One region of the Flavobacterium chungnamense genome, then DNA from elsewhere that is predicted to be linked to it. Evidence: riboswitches for the same ligand, from Rfam matches in the RefSeq annotation. Region 1 holds a riboswitch; the other holds the start of a gene.
What was found. Region 1 has a riboswitch for S-adenosylmethionine ahead of ABD771_RS10175 (hypothetical protein). Riboswitches for the same ligand answer to the same signal wherever they lie in the genome.
Positions count from the first base shown of each region.

Region 2: it holds a riboswitch for S-adenosylmethionine, as region 1 does, so the genes downstream of both, ABD771_RS03080 (homocysteine S-methyltransferase family protein) here and ABD771_RS10175 (hypothetical protein) in region 1, are expected to answer to the same signal.

Region 1 is NZ_BAABCS010000018.1:116,156-123,662, forward strand. It holds gene ABD771_RS10130 (hypothetical protein) at 1-62, opposite strand, end outside; gene ABD771_RS10135 (matrixin family metalloprotease) at 419-994, opposite strand; gene ABD771_RS10140 (L,D-transpeptidase family protein) at 1,016-1,426, opposite strand; gene ABD771_RS10145 (hypothetical protein) at 1,543-1,911, opposite strand; gene ABD771_RS10150 (DUF3293 domain-containing protein) at 1,915-2,331, opposite strand; gene ABD771_RS10155 (N-formylglutamate amidohydrolase) at 2,394-3,137, opposite strand; gene ABD771_RS10160 (PP2C family protein-serine/threonine phosphatase) at 3,195-3,914, opposite strand; gene ABD771_RS10165 (hypothetical protein) at 4,045-4,491, opposite strand; gene ABD771_RS10170 (hypothetical protein) at 4,494-4,856, opposite strand; SAM-I-IV-variant riboswitch at 4,919-5,013, opposite strand; SAM-I-IV-variant riboswitch at 5,163-5,258, shown strand; gene ABD771_RS10175 (hypothetical protein) at 5,319-5,633, shown strand; SAM-I-IV-variant riboswitch at 5,629-5,724, shown strand; gene ABD771_RS10180 (hypothetical protein) at 5,932-6,357, shown strand; partial or broken gene ABD771_RS10185 (Sir2 family NAD-dependent protein deacetylase) at 6,566-6,823, shown strand; tRNA gene ABD771_RS10190 (tRNA-Ser) at 6,973-7,057, opposite strand; gene ribB (3,4-dihydroxy-2-butanone-4-phosphate synthase) at 7,216-7,507, opposite strand, start outside.
Region 2 is NZ_BAABCS010000004.1:177,008-184,514, reverse strand. It holds gene ABD771_RS03095 (hypothetical protein) at 1-426, shown strand, start outside; gene metK (methionine adenosyltransferase) at 483-1,769, opposite strand; gene ABD771_RS03085 (T9SS-dependent choice-of-anchor J family protein) at 1,994-2,923, shown strand; SAM riboswitch class I at 3,075-3,181, shown strand; gene ABD771_RS03080 (homocysteine S-methyltransferase family protein) at 3,254-4,243, shown strand; gene metH (methionine synthase) at 4,243-6,918, shown strand; gene metF (methylenetetrahydrofolate reductase [NAD(P)H]) at 6,989-7,507, shown strand, end outside.

The sequences.
Region 1 (7,507 bases):
TGTTCGCCAGTAACAGGACAATAAAAAGGAGTTGCTTTCCTAGATAAACGAAGGTATTGCATAGAGTAGTTAAATTAGTATGAAGATATCAATATTTTTAATTTAATACAAATATAAATCGCAACATCGCCATATTGTGTCTGTGTAAAATATTTGGATAAATTAAAAAGTGTAAATAATTGCACTAATCACACTTTCTTGTTAATAACCAAATACAAACGATTAATAATATCAGCCAAAGTACCATATTGTTCATTTTGTAAATTTTAAATTAATCTTTAGTATGATAAAAAATATAACCAATTATTAAACCGATAAAGATAAAAAACCCCAATCCTTCTAAATAGGTTGTCAATAAAAACAATACAACTAAAGCTAATATTATAACAATGTAATATTTCATAATTTATGATTTTAATTATTTATGAATCACTTTCGAACACTTAGAACAAAACCATATTTTTTCTCGGTCCACTTGTTGTATGGTGCCTTTGGCATCATTCATCAAACAATCTTTGTGATGGGTGCAATGTATAAGTCCTAAATTATGGCCAATTTCGTGCAGCGCTACTTTTTTAAGACGAACTAACATTTTTTGTGTAGTTACACCCTTTTTAAGTCTAAAAGTGGAGATAACACAGGTTTTTCCTGGTCGTAGTCCAAGTCCAAAAATGCCCCATTCGGTAAACGAAGTACTTTTTCGGTAGGCGATATCTTTTTCTGTAATTAGTAAAAGATTTTCATTTGATTTGAATTTATTTAAAATTTTACTGGCTTCATAACGGGTTTTACTAGCGGCTAAAATATCCTTTGTAAGATTTACTTTTGGTTGAATTACACAAGTATAGCCATAGAAATCAGTAACTGAATTTTTAACGTAGGTAAGGTATTTTTGATTTACATCTCCAAGCGGTTGGATGTAAATAGTTTTTGGTGTATGGGTAGTAAATGAGCAAAAAATCCCAACCAACAATAGCAATACTATTTTTTTCATAATTCTATTTTTTATAAATTGTTATGGTTTAATTTCAATTGTACAACCTACGCTAACAGCAGCATACAATTCATCTATTTCGGTATTCGTAACGGCAATACAGCCTAAAGTCCAATCTTGCCAACGGTGGAATTTACCAATGTAACCCTTTCTATTTTTTAAGCCATGAATTTTAATATCACCACCTGCAGGTTTGCCCAATCTTTTAGCTTTCGCCATATCATTTTGATTGGGATAAGAAATGCCCAAGTTTTTATGCCAACCACTATTCGGATTTTTATCATGGATAGAGTACATTCCTTCAGGAGTTTTTTGATCGCCTTCATATTCTTTAGCACCAACTGGATTTCTGCCTAATGATATAGTATATGTTTTTATTAATTTCCCTTTGCTGAATGCTAATAATTGATGTTTTGATTTGTATACTATCATAGCATCTATTTTTGAATTTTTAGGTAATTGATATTCAGGATAAAAGTAATATACGAGCCATCCTAAAAGAAATAAAAAAGAGAAAACAAAAATTTTTTTCATGGGAACAAAAATAATTATTTAGTTAGTCTATAGTCAAATCCAATATCTTTTGGCATTATATTGGGATTATAATCATATAGCCAGTAATTGAGTTCTTTTAAATGATGTATAAGCACGCTGTATTTAATTTGATTTTTTTTAAGGGTAAAGTAATCAACATCTTCTTCAAAGTTCAGTTTCATATAATTGTCCAACGATAATTGACTAACTTTATTTTGAATTTCTCTGATACTTACTCCTTTTGTAGTTATTCCTAATAAATTAATTTCAGAAATAATGAGTGAATAGGAGGAAAATACGCCTACTTTTTCACCCCTTTCATTATAGTAATGAATGGAGTGGATAGCTGTTTTCTTTTTTTTATAATGGGTGTTATACAACATAGGTTACGATGCTATAGGTACTAAAGTAATTAATCTAGCAGGTTGATTTATTGTGCCATATACAATTGCGTTTTGTTGGTATTTATTCCCCAATGCAATCGCTTGCTCTTCTGAAATATTGGCTACAAAAAAACTAGGTTCTGGTGGCCAATTTCCAATAGTGTCTTTTCCTTCTGCTTCAAGTATTTTATAATCTTTCAAATCCAATTTTAATGATTCGTTTAATGCGCTATTTTCTTCGATTGGTAAAACATTAGAAAACGGATTCCAAGCGGTTATAAAGCACCAGTTTGTAATTTCATTTTCTTTTAAAAAGGTTTGTAAAGCTTCGTTTTCTTGTCCAATAAAAATTGCAATTTTGGATTGAATTATTTCATAACAAGTAGCTTTGTAAGCTTCTAATAGAGTAGTTGGTATCATAAGAGTGTACTTTAGGTTTGAATGGAAGTACAGAAATAAATAAAATTATTTTCTTATACAAATTAATACTTGTTTTTTAGCATTTTTAAAAAGTCTTGAACTACTTGCTTTATTGCTGTAAATTGTTCTGATTTTTCATTTCCTGGCTCCAGTAAATACAATCCTCTATTAATTTCTAGCATAATAGAATGTACGTTTGGATTTTTTTGATAAAAAGCCATTGGTACTATGGTACCACTATATGGCCAGTCTACTCCTAAACTATATCCTTTTTCTTCAAAAAATGCAACGGAAGCATCGATGAGGAATTGTGGCGTATGAAAAGGGTCAATCCCAATATTAAAATCAGGACGTTGAGGAGATTGATTTAAATCGCGAGTAACGGGTGTCGAAGGATAAGAGTGGCAATCAACGATTAAACAGGTTCCGTTTTTTTCCAATTCGTTAGAAACCGCAAAAGTAAATTCATTATGATGCTTCCAATAGTACTCTTGCATGATACTATTTCTTAGATTTGGTGTAACTTCTCTCATTAATTCACCTGAATCAAAATGCGTATAAACAGCACCCATTCCATATTTTGACATTACTTCATCAGCATCATTTTCAAATCGTTCTACGTCGCAAAATATTCTAGAAAATGGAGCTTTAATCAGGATATCCGATGACGAGAAAAACAATTCGTCGGTGTACCAATCGGTTAATTTTAATTGTTCCTTTTCAATTTTTAATTGGTCGTTGATATAACCATCATAGAAAGGTATAACAACAGAAGCATGTGGTATATGTAAGAGTAATTTTTTCATTTTGATTTAGTTAAATTGATTTTGTGATTGATAGTAACTGATTTACTGATATTTTTTTTAATTTTCATTTATTCCAATCTGATAAAGAATAGCCGAATAATTATCAATAGAAAATTGTGCACATTGTTGGTTGATGGTCGTTATGATTTCAGTGCATGAATCATTAGATTTAAACAGTGCCATTAAATCATCTTCAATGAAAGCTTCTAATACGCCATCTGAAATCAGTAAAAAATAATCATTTTCTTGAAGGTCTGTTACTATATGACAATCTAGTGGAGTAGGAGGTTGGTTCCCATTTATGATTCGTGTAACTTGATTTTTATTGGGATGAAAATACTGTTCTAGTGTTGTGATTTCACCTTTATCAATAGCTTCGTTAACCCATGTATGCCCTTTTGTTTTATAGTTGCAATGTCCATTTCTGATATGGTAAACTAAGCTATCGCCAATCCAAGCAATTTGTATTGACTTGGTTGTCAATCGAGTCAAAGCAATAGTGCTAGCCATTAGCATCATGGATGAATTTTTCTTCTTAAATTGTATAATTGCATCCGCTATTGTAACTTCTAAATTCGATAATTCGAAATTAGGATTGTTTTTATAAAAGTTATTTACAGTTGCTGCCACTAATTTTGAAGCAACTTGACCATTCCCATTTCCTCCCACGCCATCACAAATCAGGTAAAGTGCTTCTTTTTCAAATACTATAGTATCTTCATTTACAGCACATTGTCCTTTTTCGGTTAAATAAGCTTCTGATTTGATGTATATCATTATTATTAATGTTTTTTAGTTAGAAATGAGAATGATGGTTGCTTTTTTGTTCTTTGACTTTATTGTTTTTGAAATATTGTTTAACCTTAAATTCTTTGATTTTACATAAGCATTTGTTTTAAGTTACTAATTATAAATAATGTTGCACATTCATACCAATCACTTTGTTGTCTTGTGTAAGTAATGTACCACCACCTGGAATATTGGTACTAAATTGGATACCCTCTTCATCAAAATAATAAGATGTTTCAGGACCTTCCACCAAGCACATTTTGATGGGTTTAGCTTTCTCTGCTTCGATTTTGTTTTTAATCCATAAACAATGTTCAATAATTTTTTCATGAAGCGGTGCGGAATACTCTTGTTCGAAATCTTTTATCTCTTGTTCAGAAATACCATTGATATGGGTGCCTGGATAATTAATAAAATCATTGTTTTTATTAAAATGGATTGGAATTTGCATAAATAAAGCATAGCCCACTTTTAGTATTACATAAGGGAACTTGCCATAACCATCTTTAAACATTTTATGTTCGTGCCAATTTTCGTTTTCTTTATTTTTTGAATTAGTATCCATAACTAAACAAATAAATTAATATGTGTTACCTCATTTAACTTAAAACTAATCGGAAGAGGTAATAAAAGAATCTTTTTGTACTGAGTCGTAATGGAAAACTGCATTTCAGATTCGTTACAATTAAATGCGGCTCCTTTAAATAGAATCCCATCATCTTCTTGATTAAAATACAACAAAACATAGGGATACATTTTGGTAAGTTCAAGTAAAGTATTTACCTGTTGGTGTTCTAATTCAATAAATAAAGGCAAATTACCTTCTTTAAGTTCGTGCACTTTTAAAAAAGTGTCCTCCGTTTTTTTGACCACACCCTCAATTTGAAGGGAAGTGTGGTCATTAAAAAAAACGTACAATACATTTTTCATACAAATAATGATTAAGTTAAACTATCGTTACTTGTATTTCGAAAATAAGGTTTGTCTGGGTAAACTTACGTTTATTTTGACCGGACGGGCCCGTATTGTTTTACCACCGTGGTGTCTACACTCGGTTGGTACCCTAAATGGGTTCGAAATACTTTGCAGAGATATTAATAAACTTTCAATCTACAAAATTTTTAACAACATTTCTATATAAATAATTTTAAAGTTATTGATAATTAATATTTTAAATAATTTTTATTTTATTAAAATATTTTTATTGTATGTTTCATTTTTTTTATTTAATTATGCACCCAGCATCTGGAAGGAATTTATTTCCTGCCAACCGATCAGCTCACGACACGGTGGTTTAGTATGCGGAACAGTCGTTCAAATGTGTTGAGAAATATTATTTTTTACCGTTTTGATACGACATGACAATAAGTGTATAATTTTAATTGCTATGTTATGAATCAGTTTGCCGAACAAAGAGAGCAGTGGATTAATCAATTCAAGAGTTATTCTGATGAATCGTTAGTCAAGACTTTTAATGGAAATGTAGGCCTAAAAACTTTCGGAGTTTTACTCAGTATATACCTCAATACTTTGGAGCAAGAAATAATAAGTAGAGGTTGGGATTATTCTGAAATTATTTCAATTTGTCCGAAAACGAATACCTTACTTTCAGTCTCTTATGCATTTCCTGTTGAATTAATAGGTAATAAATTAGTGCCTATTAAAAATTACTTTTGGTTTAATAAACAAAAAGTATATATTAATTAAGCATCAAGATAATCCATTGGGTTAGCCAACCGATCAACTCACGACATGGTGGCTTAGTATGCAGAACAGTCGTTCAAATGTGTTGATAAATGCAATTTTTAGTTACATTTTTTTGGCATAACAGTAGTTTCATTTTTAATTTGTTATGTTTATGAAAACATCAGCTATCTCATTAATTGAGAAAAATAATACAGCGATAACGATATTTATGACCATTTAAATAGTTTGTAAATTCAAAAAAAAACTCAGAGGAAACATATTTTAGTAGTTTTTATATTCAAATATAAAGCATATAATAATGAAAATTAAAAAATTAAAATCCATTGGATTCAATATAACGGTCTTTTTACTACCATTCTTATTCATGGTAATTGTGAATGAAACAATTGCCCTTAAAAAGAAGGAAAAAGGCTATCGAGTTAACACGATTGAAGCAATAAATAGTAATAAAGCAGATGCCAAACAATGTACGTGGATATGTCATAATAACACGTTGTATTGTAAAAAACATCATACGAAATGGCTAAAAACCAGTTTTCCATATACCGACCCAATTTATTTTGGAACCATTCGATTACTAATGGCAACAGGTAATTATGGAGCAGCAAATATATTGCTATATGTAGTTTTCTTTCCTTTGACGATTGGAGTACTTATTATTTGGAATCGTCATTTAACTATAAAAATCGCAACTCTAAAAAAGCATAAAAATGGAAATAATTGAAAACTTAGGTGGGCAACTGTATGTGTATTGCACCGATTTTATTATTAACATGTCAAATCTAGTAGGAATATCTTATTATGAATTTAATTTCATTGTTTTTTGCATAGTGTATCCATTTCTTTTGCTGTTTTTAGGAATTAGGTTTCTTTATTTGAACTATAGCTTATATAAGTTTAAAAAATCGACACTGTAATGCAACAAACAAACCATATCGTTTTTTTTTAACCGGAGCCGTATCAGTCAAGAAAGCTGCATTAGTACCTTTCGTGATGCCAATGGCTTATGGAACAAGCACAAAATAGAAGAGGTAGCTTCACCTGAAGGTTTTGACAAGAATCCGCAATTGGTTTTAGATATTTACAATGCAAGAAGAAGACAATTAGATCAGGTAGAACCTAACGAAGCGCATCATTTGATTGCCCAATTAGAAACCAAATACAAAGTAACTGTAATTAGGCAAAATATCAAGAGTGGAATTTATAAGCTAAAAACAGCTTTAAAGGCTTGTATTCTTTGGTAAATAGATTTTAAATTGATTGTGGGCTAAATGTGGACTAGGGCTAGAAATAAAAAACCCTAACTAATTCATAATCAATTGTTAGGGTTTTAATTATGCGGAGAAAGAGGGATTCGAACCCCCGGACCTGTTACAGTCAACAGTTTTCAAGACTGCCGCATTCGACCGCTCTGCCATTTCTCCAGTAAGACGCACATACTTCCGTATTGCGGATGCAAATATAGTAACCTTTTTTTGTTTTCCAAATAGATTTTAAACAAAAAAACGATTAATTTTTATTATAAAAACTAATCGTTTCATTTTCTATACTTTAGAAATTTAAATTCTGCTTTTTTTTTGCATTAATAACCCACGTAATCTGTGATTTCTAATCCATATCCAATCATTCCTACACGTTTTGTGTGTTGCGTATTGGTGATTAATCGTATTTTAGAAATGTCAATGTCGTGCAATATTTGGGCTCCAATACCAAAATCTTTCGCATCCATTCTAATTTGTGGTGCATTAATGATTCCTTGCTCTTGTAATACTTTAAGTTCTTTCAAACGATTCAATAAATCTAAAGATTGTACTTCTTGATTTATGAAGATAACGGCACCTTTGCCTTCTTCGTTAATCAATCGGAACATATCA
Region 2 (7,507 bases), on a different contig from region 1:
GAATTTTTTGAAGAATTTCTTGTGCAGTATGAAGATTTTTTTAATACTATAGTTAAAGAAAACACCAATTTAATTGAAAATTTAGATAATGCTTACAAGCAAAATAACGAAGCCGGAATTGGTTGGAATGATTTTAAATATGAGTTTGCAAATAATGCAAATGAAGCCGCCTGGACAGTTGTAGAGAAAAACAAAGATGTGAATTGGGTAAAAAAAGCTATTTTTTGGAGCGAAACCAGTTTAAAAATCGAAAAAGATAATAGCTATTATTTAGATACTTTAGCACAACTTTACTATAAAAATGGTGAGAAAGAAAAAGCAATTGCAACAGAGTTAAAAGCAATTGAAAATATTAAAGATAATTCTACGGAACAAACCGAACAGTACAAGATTGTTCTAGAAAAAATGAAAACAGGAGCTTATTAAAAACCAAAAACCTGACTAAAAATAGTCAGGTTTTTTTTATAATTTCTTTTGAAATATTACAATCCAAAAGCAGCTTTTACTTGATCTACAAAATCTAATTTTTCCCAAGTGAATAATTCAACAGTAACCGTTTTAGGTGCTCCATTTGGAAGTTGAAACGTTTTAGTAACTGTTTCAGGAGTTCTTCCCATATGTCCGTAAGCAGCAGTTTCACTATAAATTGGATTTCTTAATTTTAAACGTTGTTCAATAAAGTACGGACGCATGTCAAATACTTTTTCAACTACTTTGCTAATTTCCCCATCAGTCATGTTTACTTTTGATGTGCCATAAGTTACTACATTAATAGAAGTAGGTTTTGCAACTCCAATAGCATAAGAAACTTGAACTAATACTTCATCACATAATCCTGCTGCAACTAAGTTTTTAGCAATATGACGTGTCGCATAAGCTGCTGAACGGTCAACTTTACTTGGATCTTTTCCTGAAAATGCACCACCACCGTGAGCACCTTTTCCTCCATAAGTATCAACAATAATTTTTCTTCCTGTCAAACCAGTGTCTCCATGTGGTCCACCAATTACAAAAACTCCAGTTGGGTTAATGTGATAAGTGATGTTTTCATTAAATAAATGAGCATATTGAGGATACTTTGCTTTGATTCTAGGAATTAAAATAGAAATCAAATCACTTTTAATTTTAACCAACATCTCATCATTAGCCTTGTCTTTGTCTTCTCTAGAGTTTGATAAAGGTTTAATAAAATCATCGTGTTGAGTAGAGATTACAATAGCATCAATACGTTGTGGTTTATTGTCATCAGAATATTCTAATGTTACTTGAGATTTAGCATCGGGACGCAAATAAGCAATTTCATTATTTTCTCTTCTTAAATTAGCCAATTCAATCAACAAAGCGTGAGATAAATCTAATGCTAAGGGCATATAGTTTTCTGTCTCATTAGTGGCATAACCAAACATCATACCTTGGTCGCCTGCACCTTGCTCTTCTTTGTTAGCTCGGTCAACACCTTGATTAATGTCAGCAGATTGTTCGTGAATTGCCGAAAGTATTCCGCAAGAATCTGCATCAAACATATATTCGCTTTTGGTATAACCAATTTTCTTGATTACATCTCTCGCAATTTGTTGAACATCTAAGTAAGTATTTGATTTAACTTCTCCAGCAAGAATTACTTGTCCAGTTGTAACTAAAGTTTCACATGCTACTTTTGATTCAGCATCAAATGCTAAAAAGTTATCGATTAACGCATCACTAATTTGATCAGCAACTTTGTCTGGATGTCCTTCACTCACTGACTCTGACGTAAATAAATAAGCCATAATATAATTTATTTTAAAATTAATTTTTGTGAAGAAAAAAGAAAAATTGCAAGTAAAAGCTAAAGAAGGGATTCTGCTTTAGCATTTTTTTAAGAGGTTGCAATCAGTTCAAATTTTTCCTCATTTATTTGTGTTGCAAATTTAGAAAAGTTTTTAAGTAAAAAAATATTTAATTGTTTTTTTTTATATATTTGTCTTTAATAAAATTAATAAATATACATACTATGATGAAAAAACTACTTTTATTATTGTGTTTTGCTCCTTTTTTAGGTCAATCACAAGTTGTTTACTCTTTTGGATTTAACGGAACAACAGCTGCAATGTTAACCGCTGGATGGGAAGTTACCAATCAAAGCTCTCCTGTATATACTGGAGCCCCTACTTGGAGTATCCCAGCAACTGCACCAACAACAACATTTGCAGGTGGTGGACAAGCTGGAGGAGGAACTTCTTTTGCTTTAATTAATTACACTAGCACAGGAACTTCTTCAACAGCAGGTACAGGAACTATTAGTAACTGGTTAATTTCTCCAGCAGTTGATGTGCAAAATGGAGATGTAGTTTCTTTTTATACTAGAATTGGTAGAAATGCAGCAGCTTTGTATGCTGACAGATTACAGTTAAGAATGAGCACTGCAGGTGCGTTTACTTCTTTACCTTCTGGAGGTGCTACTGGTTTAGGAGATTTTACTAATTTGTTAGTTGATGTTAATCCTGATTATGATTTAACTTCTTATCCAACAGCATGGGGTCAGTATACTTATACTGTTACAGGATTGTCTGGATTAACAAATGTTAGATTTGCATTTCGTTATTTTGTTGAAGACGGTGGACCTGGAGGTGCAAATTCTGATATAATTGGTTTAGATACTTTTTTAGTTGATAGACCAGCTGCTAATACACAAGATTTCTTTACAGGAAACTTTTCAATTCAACCAAACCCAGTAAGTGATGTATTCACATTAAATACTAAAAACGGAGTTGCAATTGAAAAAGTTGAAGTATTAGATATTAACGGAAGAATTGTTAGTCAAGTTAATGGGTCATCTACAGAAGCTTTACAAGTTAATGTTTCGGACTTAAATTCTGGTGTATACTTCGTAAGAGTACAATCAGATTTAGGTGTTGGGACATCAAAAATTATAAAAAAATAATTAAATATTTTTAATGTTTGATAAAAGGAGCTGCAAAGCTCCTTTTTTTATGGAATTATATCGTTATCGTAATATTTTTAAACATATTATACGTTTTTTTTGTAATTCTAATTTCTATGTCATTACTTTGTAGTGTTCATAAACTTATTGATTGTTATCACGAAAGCCCGAGGGAATAGACCCGATGAAAGCTTAGCAACCCTACACTGTAGAAGGTGCTACATTCTAGTTTAAAGTAAATTTAAGCAAAGATAACCACGAGATTTTCTTCTCACTTTCCATGATAACATATAATTAAACAACAGCAACTTTAAAAGTTGTGCTATTTATATGTCAAAAATAAACCAAGCAATAAAAGAAAGAATCCTAGTTCTCGATGGAGCCATGGGAACTATGTTACAACGCAACAATTTTTCTGAAGAAGATTTTCGTGGCGAACGTTTCAAAGATTTTCCTCATCCCTTAAAAGGAAATAACGATTTACTTTCAATAACACAGCCAGAAGCTGTAAAACAAGTCCACCGTCTGTATTTTCAATCAGGAGCTGATATTGTTGAAACCAACACTTTTTCTGGAACTACCATCGGAATGGCCGACTACCATATGGAAGATTTGGTTTACGAATTAAATTATGAATCGGCCAAAATAGCAAGACAAGTTGCCGACGAATTTACAGATAAACCACGTTTTGTCGCAGGTTCAATAGGTCCAACAAACAGAACAGCATCCATGAGTCCAGATGTGAACGATCCAGGATTTCGTGCCGTTACTTTTGATGATTTAAAAATTGCCTATCGTCAACAAGTAGAAGCTCTAATCGATGGTGGTTGCGATGTTTTATTAGTAGAAACTATTTTTGATACATTAAATGCCAAAGCTGCACTTTTTGCCATCGAAGAAGTAAAAGACGAGAGAAATATTGATATTCCTGTCATGGTTTCAGGAACTATTACAGATGCATCAGGTAGAACACTGTCTGGTCAAACGGTCGAAGCATTTTTAATATCCATTTCACATATTCCATTATTAAGCATCGGATTCAATTGTGCACTTGGTGCTGATCAATTAAAACCTTATTTACAACGTTTGGCTATGAATACACAATTAAATATTTCAGCACATCCAAACGCAGGTTTACCAAACGCTTTCGGGCAATACGACCAAACACCATTAGAAATGCAAACTCTTATAAAAGAATATCTAAAAGATAATTTAGTAAACATTATAGGCGGATGTTGTGGTACAACACCAGAACATATCAAAGCAATAGCAGATGTTGCCAAAGATTTCAAACCAAGACAAATTTTAGAAACAATATAATGACGGAAGTAAAGAACAAATATCTAAAATTATCAGGATTAGAACCTTTAATCGTAACACCTGAAACTAATTTTGTTAATGTTGGTGAGCGAACCAATGTCACTGGTTCACGTAAATTTTTACGATTAATAAAAGAAGAAAAATACGAAGAAGCACTTTCTGTTGCCAGAGAACAAGTAGAAGGTGGCGCTCAAATTATAGATGTCAACATGGACGAAGGAATGTTGGATGGCGTTTATGCTATGACCAAATTCTTGAATTTAATTGCTGCAGAACCAGATATTGCAAGAGTTCCAGTAATGATTGATAGTTCCAAATGGGAAATCATCGAAGCTGGATTGAAAGTCATTCAAGGAAAAGGTGTAGTAAATTCTATTTCTTTAAAAGAAGGAAAAGAAGTTTTTGTACATCATGCCAAGTTGATAAAAAGATACGGAGCAGCTGTAATCGTAATGGCATTTGATGAAGATGGTCAAGCTGATACCTATGAAAGACGTATCGAAATTTGCAAAAGGAGTTATGACATTTTGGTTGATAAGGTTCATTTTCCAGCAGAAGATATCATTTTTGACCCAAATATCTTTCCAGTAGCAACAGGAATGGACGAACATAAATTGAATGCTTTAGATTTTTTCAGAGCCAGCAAATGGATTCGTGAAAATCTTCCTTATGCCAACATTTCTGGTGGTGTGAGTAATGTTTCATTTTCGTTTAGAGGCAATGACAAAGTGCGTGAAGCAATGCATTCGGCTTTTCTTTATCATGCCATCAAAAACGGTATGACTATGGGAATTGTAAATCCTGAAATGCTAGAGATTTACGATGAAATCGATCCAATTTTATTAGAGCATGTAGAAGATGTTTTGTTGAACAGAAGAGATGATGCTACAGAAAGATTATTAGATTTAGCAGAAAGTTTCAAAGGTGATTTCAAAACCAATGAAAAAGCAATTCAAGAATGGAGAAATAGTTCTGTTCAAGAAAGATTGACACACTCTTTAGTAAAAGGAATCGACGAATTCATAGAAATAGATGTTGAAGAAGCGCGATTAAATTCGGAAAAAGCTATTGATGTTATTGAAATTAATTTAATGGCAGGAATGAATGTCGTAGGCGATTTATTCGGAAGCGGAAAAATGTTTTTGCCTCAAGTAGTAAAATCGGCTCGTGTTATGAAGAAAGCCGTTGCTTATTTACTTCCGTTTATTGAAGCACAAAAAGATGGAAAATCTTCTTCAGCAGGAAAAGTATTGATGGCAACTGTAAAAGGTGATGTGCACGATATCGGAAAAAATATTGTAGCAGTGGTTTTGGGTTGTAATAACTTTGAAATCATTGATTTAGGAGTTATGGTTCCTCCAGAAAAAATTATTCAAGCAGCCGTTGAACATAATGTAGATATTATTGGACTTAGCGGATTGATTACGCCATCCTTAGACGAAATGGTTTATTTAGCAAAAGAGTTAGATAAATTAAATATCAAAATTCCAATAATGATTGGTGGAGCAACAACTTCACGTGCACACACAGCAGTAAAAATTGCTCCAGAATATAAAGAAACAGTAGTTCACGTAAACGATGCTTCGCGTGCAGTAACTGTTGCAAGTAATTTGTTGCAAAACGAAACGAAAGTAGAATATGCAAAAACCGTTCGAGAAGAATATGACAAACTTCGTGAAGGTTATTTAAGTAGAAGCCGTGACAAAAATTATCTTTCCATTGAAGAAGCAAGAAAAAATAAATTCCAATTAAATTGGGATAATTTTAATCCATCAAAACCAAATTTCATCGGAACAAAAACTATTGAAGTTGAACTTTCTGAGTTAGTAGATTTCATAGATTGGACACCATTTTTTCAATCGTGGGAATTACACGGAAAATTTCCAGCGATTTTGACAGATGAAGTTGTGGGCGAACAAGCCACAAATTTATTTGATGATGCTAAAAAGATGTTGCAACAAATAGTCACTGAAAAATGGCTAACTGCTAAAGGAATTATGGGAATTTTTCCAGCAAATACAATTAACGATGACGATATCGAACTAACAACTGACAACCGACAACCGATAACTTTTCTAACTTTAAGACAACAATCTCAAAAAACAGCAGGTGCACCAAACATTGCATTAGCCGATTTTATTGCACCAAAAGATTTAGGGAAACAAGATTATATTGGATGTTTCTGTGTAACCACAGGTTTTGGAGTTGATGAAAAAGCATTTGAATTTGAAAAACAATTAGACGATTATAATTCTATTTTGGTAAAAGCTCTTGGCGATAGATTGGCCGAAGCTTTTGCAGAATATTTGCATTTGAAAGTTAGAAAAGAAATTTGGGGTTATGCTTCTGAAGAAAACTTGAGTAATCAAGATTTGATTGATGAAGAATATAAAGGCATTCGTCCAGCGCCAGGTTATCCTGCTTGTCCAGACCATTTAGAAAAACCAACCATTTGGAAATTGCTTAATGTAGAACAAGAAATAGGAGTAACCTTAACCGAAAGTATGGCAATGTGGCCAGCAGCATCGGTTTCTGGATATTATTTTGCAAATCCAGAAAGTAAATATTTTGGATTAGGGAAAATAAAAGAAGATCAAGTTATTGATTATGCAAAACGAAGAGGCATTTCAACAGAAATAGCAACCAAATGGCTTGCACCGAATATAGCAGATTAAAAACAGTTGTCAGTTATCAGTTGCAAAATCAACAGAATAGCAGATAACCGACAACAGACAACTAAAAATTATGAAAGTAACTCAACACATAGAAAATGCCCAAGGAAAACCATTGTTTTCATTCGAAATTCTGCCACCATTGAAAGGGCAAAATATTCAATTTATTTATGACGGAATTGATCCTTTAATGGAATTCAAGCCGCCATTTATTGATGTAACATATCATCGTGAAGAATATGAGTTTAAAGAATTACCAAGTGGACTTTTGCAAAAGAAAATCGTAAAAAAACGTCCTGGTACAGTTGGTATTTGTGCCGGAATTCAGAATAAATATTCAGTTGATGCTATTCCGCATATTTTGTGCGGTGGATTTACTAAAGAAGATACTGAAAATTTGTTGATAGATTTAGATTTCTTAGGAATTAATAACGTTGTAGCTCTTCGTGGTGACGCTTTGAAAAACGAAACCTATTTTAAACCCGAAAAAGAAGGAAACGAATACGCATCTGAATTGGTAACTCAAATTAATAATCTAAACAAAGGAATTTATTTAGATGAAGATTTACAAAATTCAGCTTGTACTAACTTT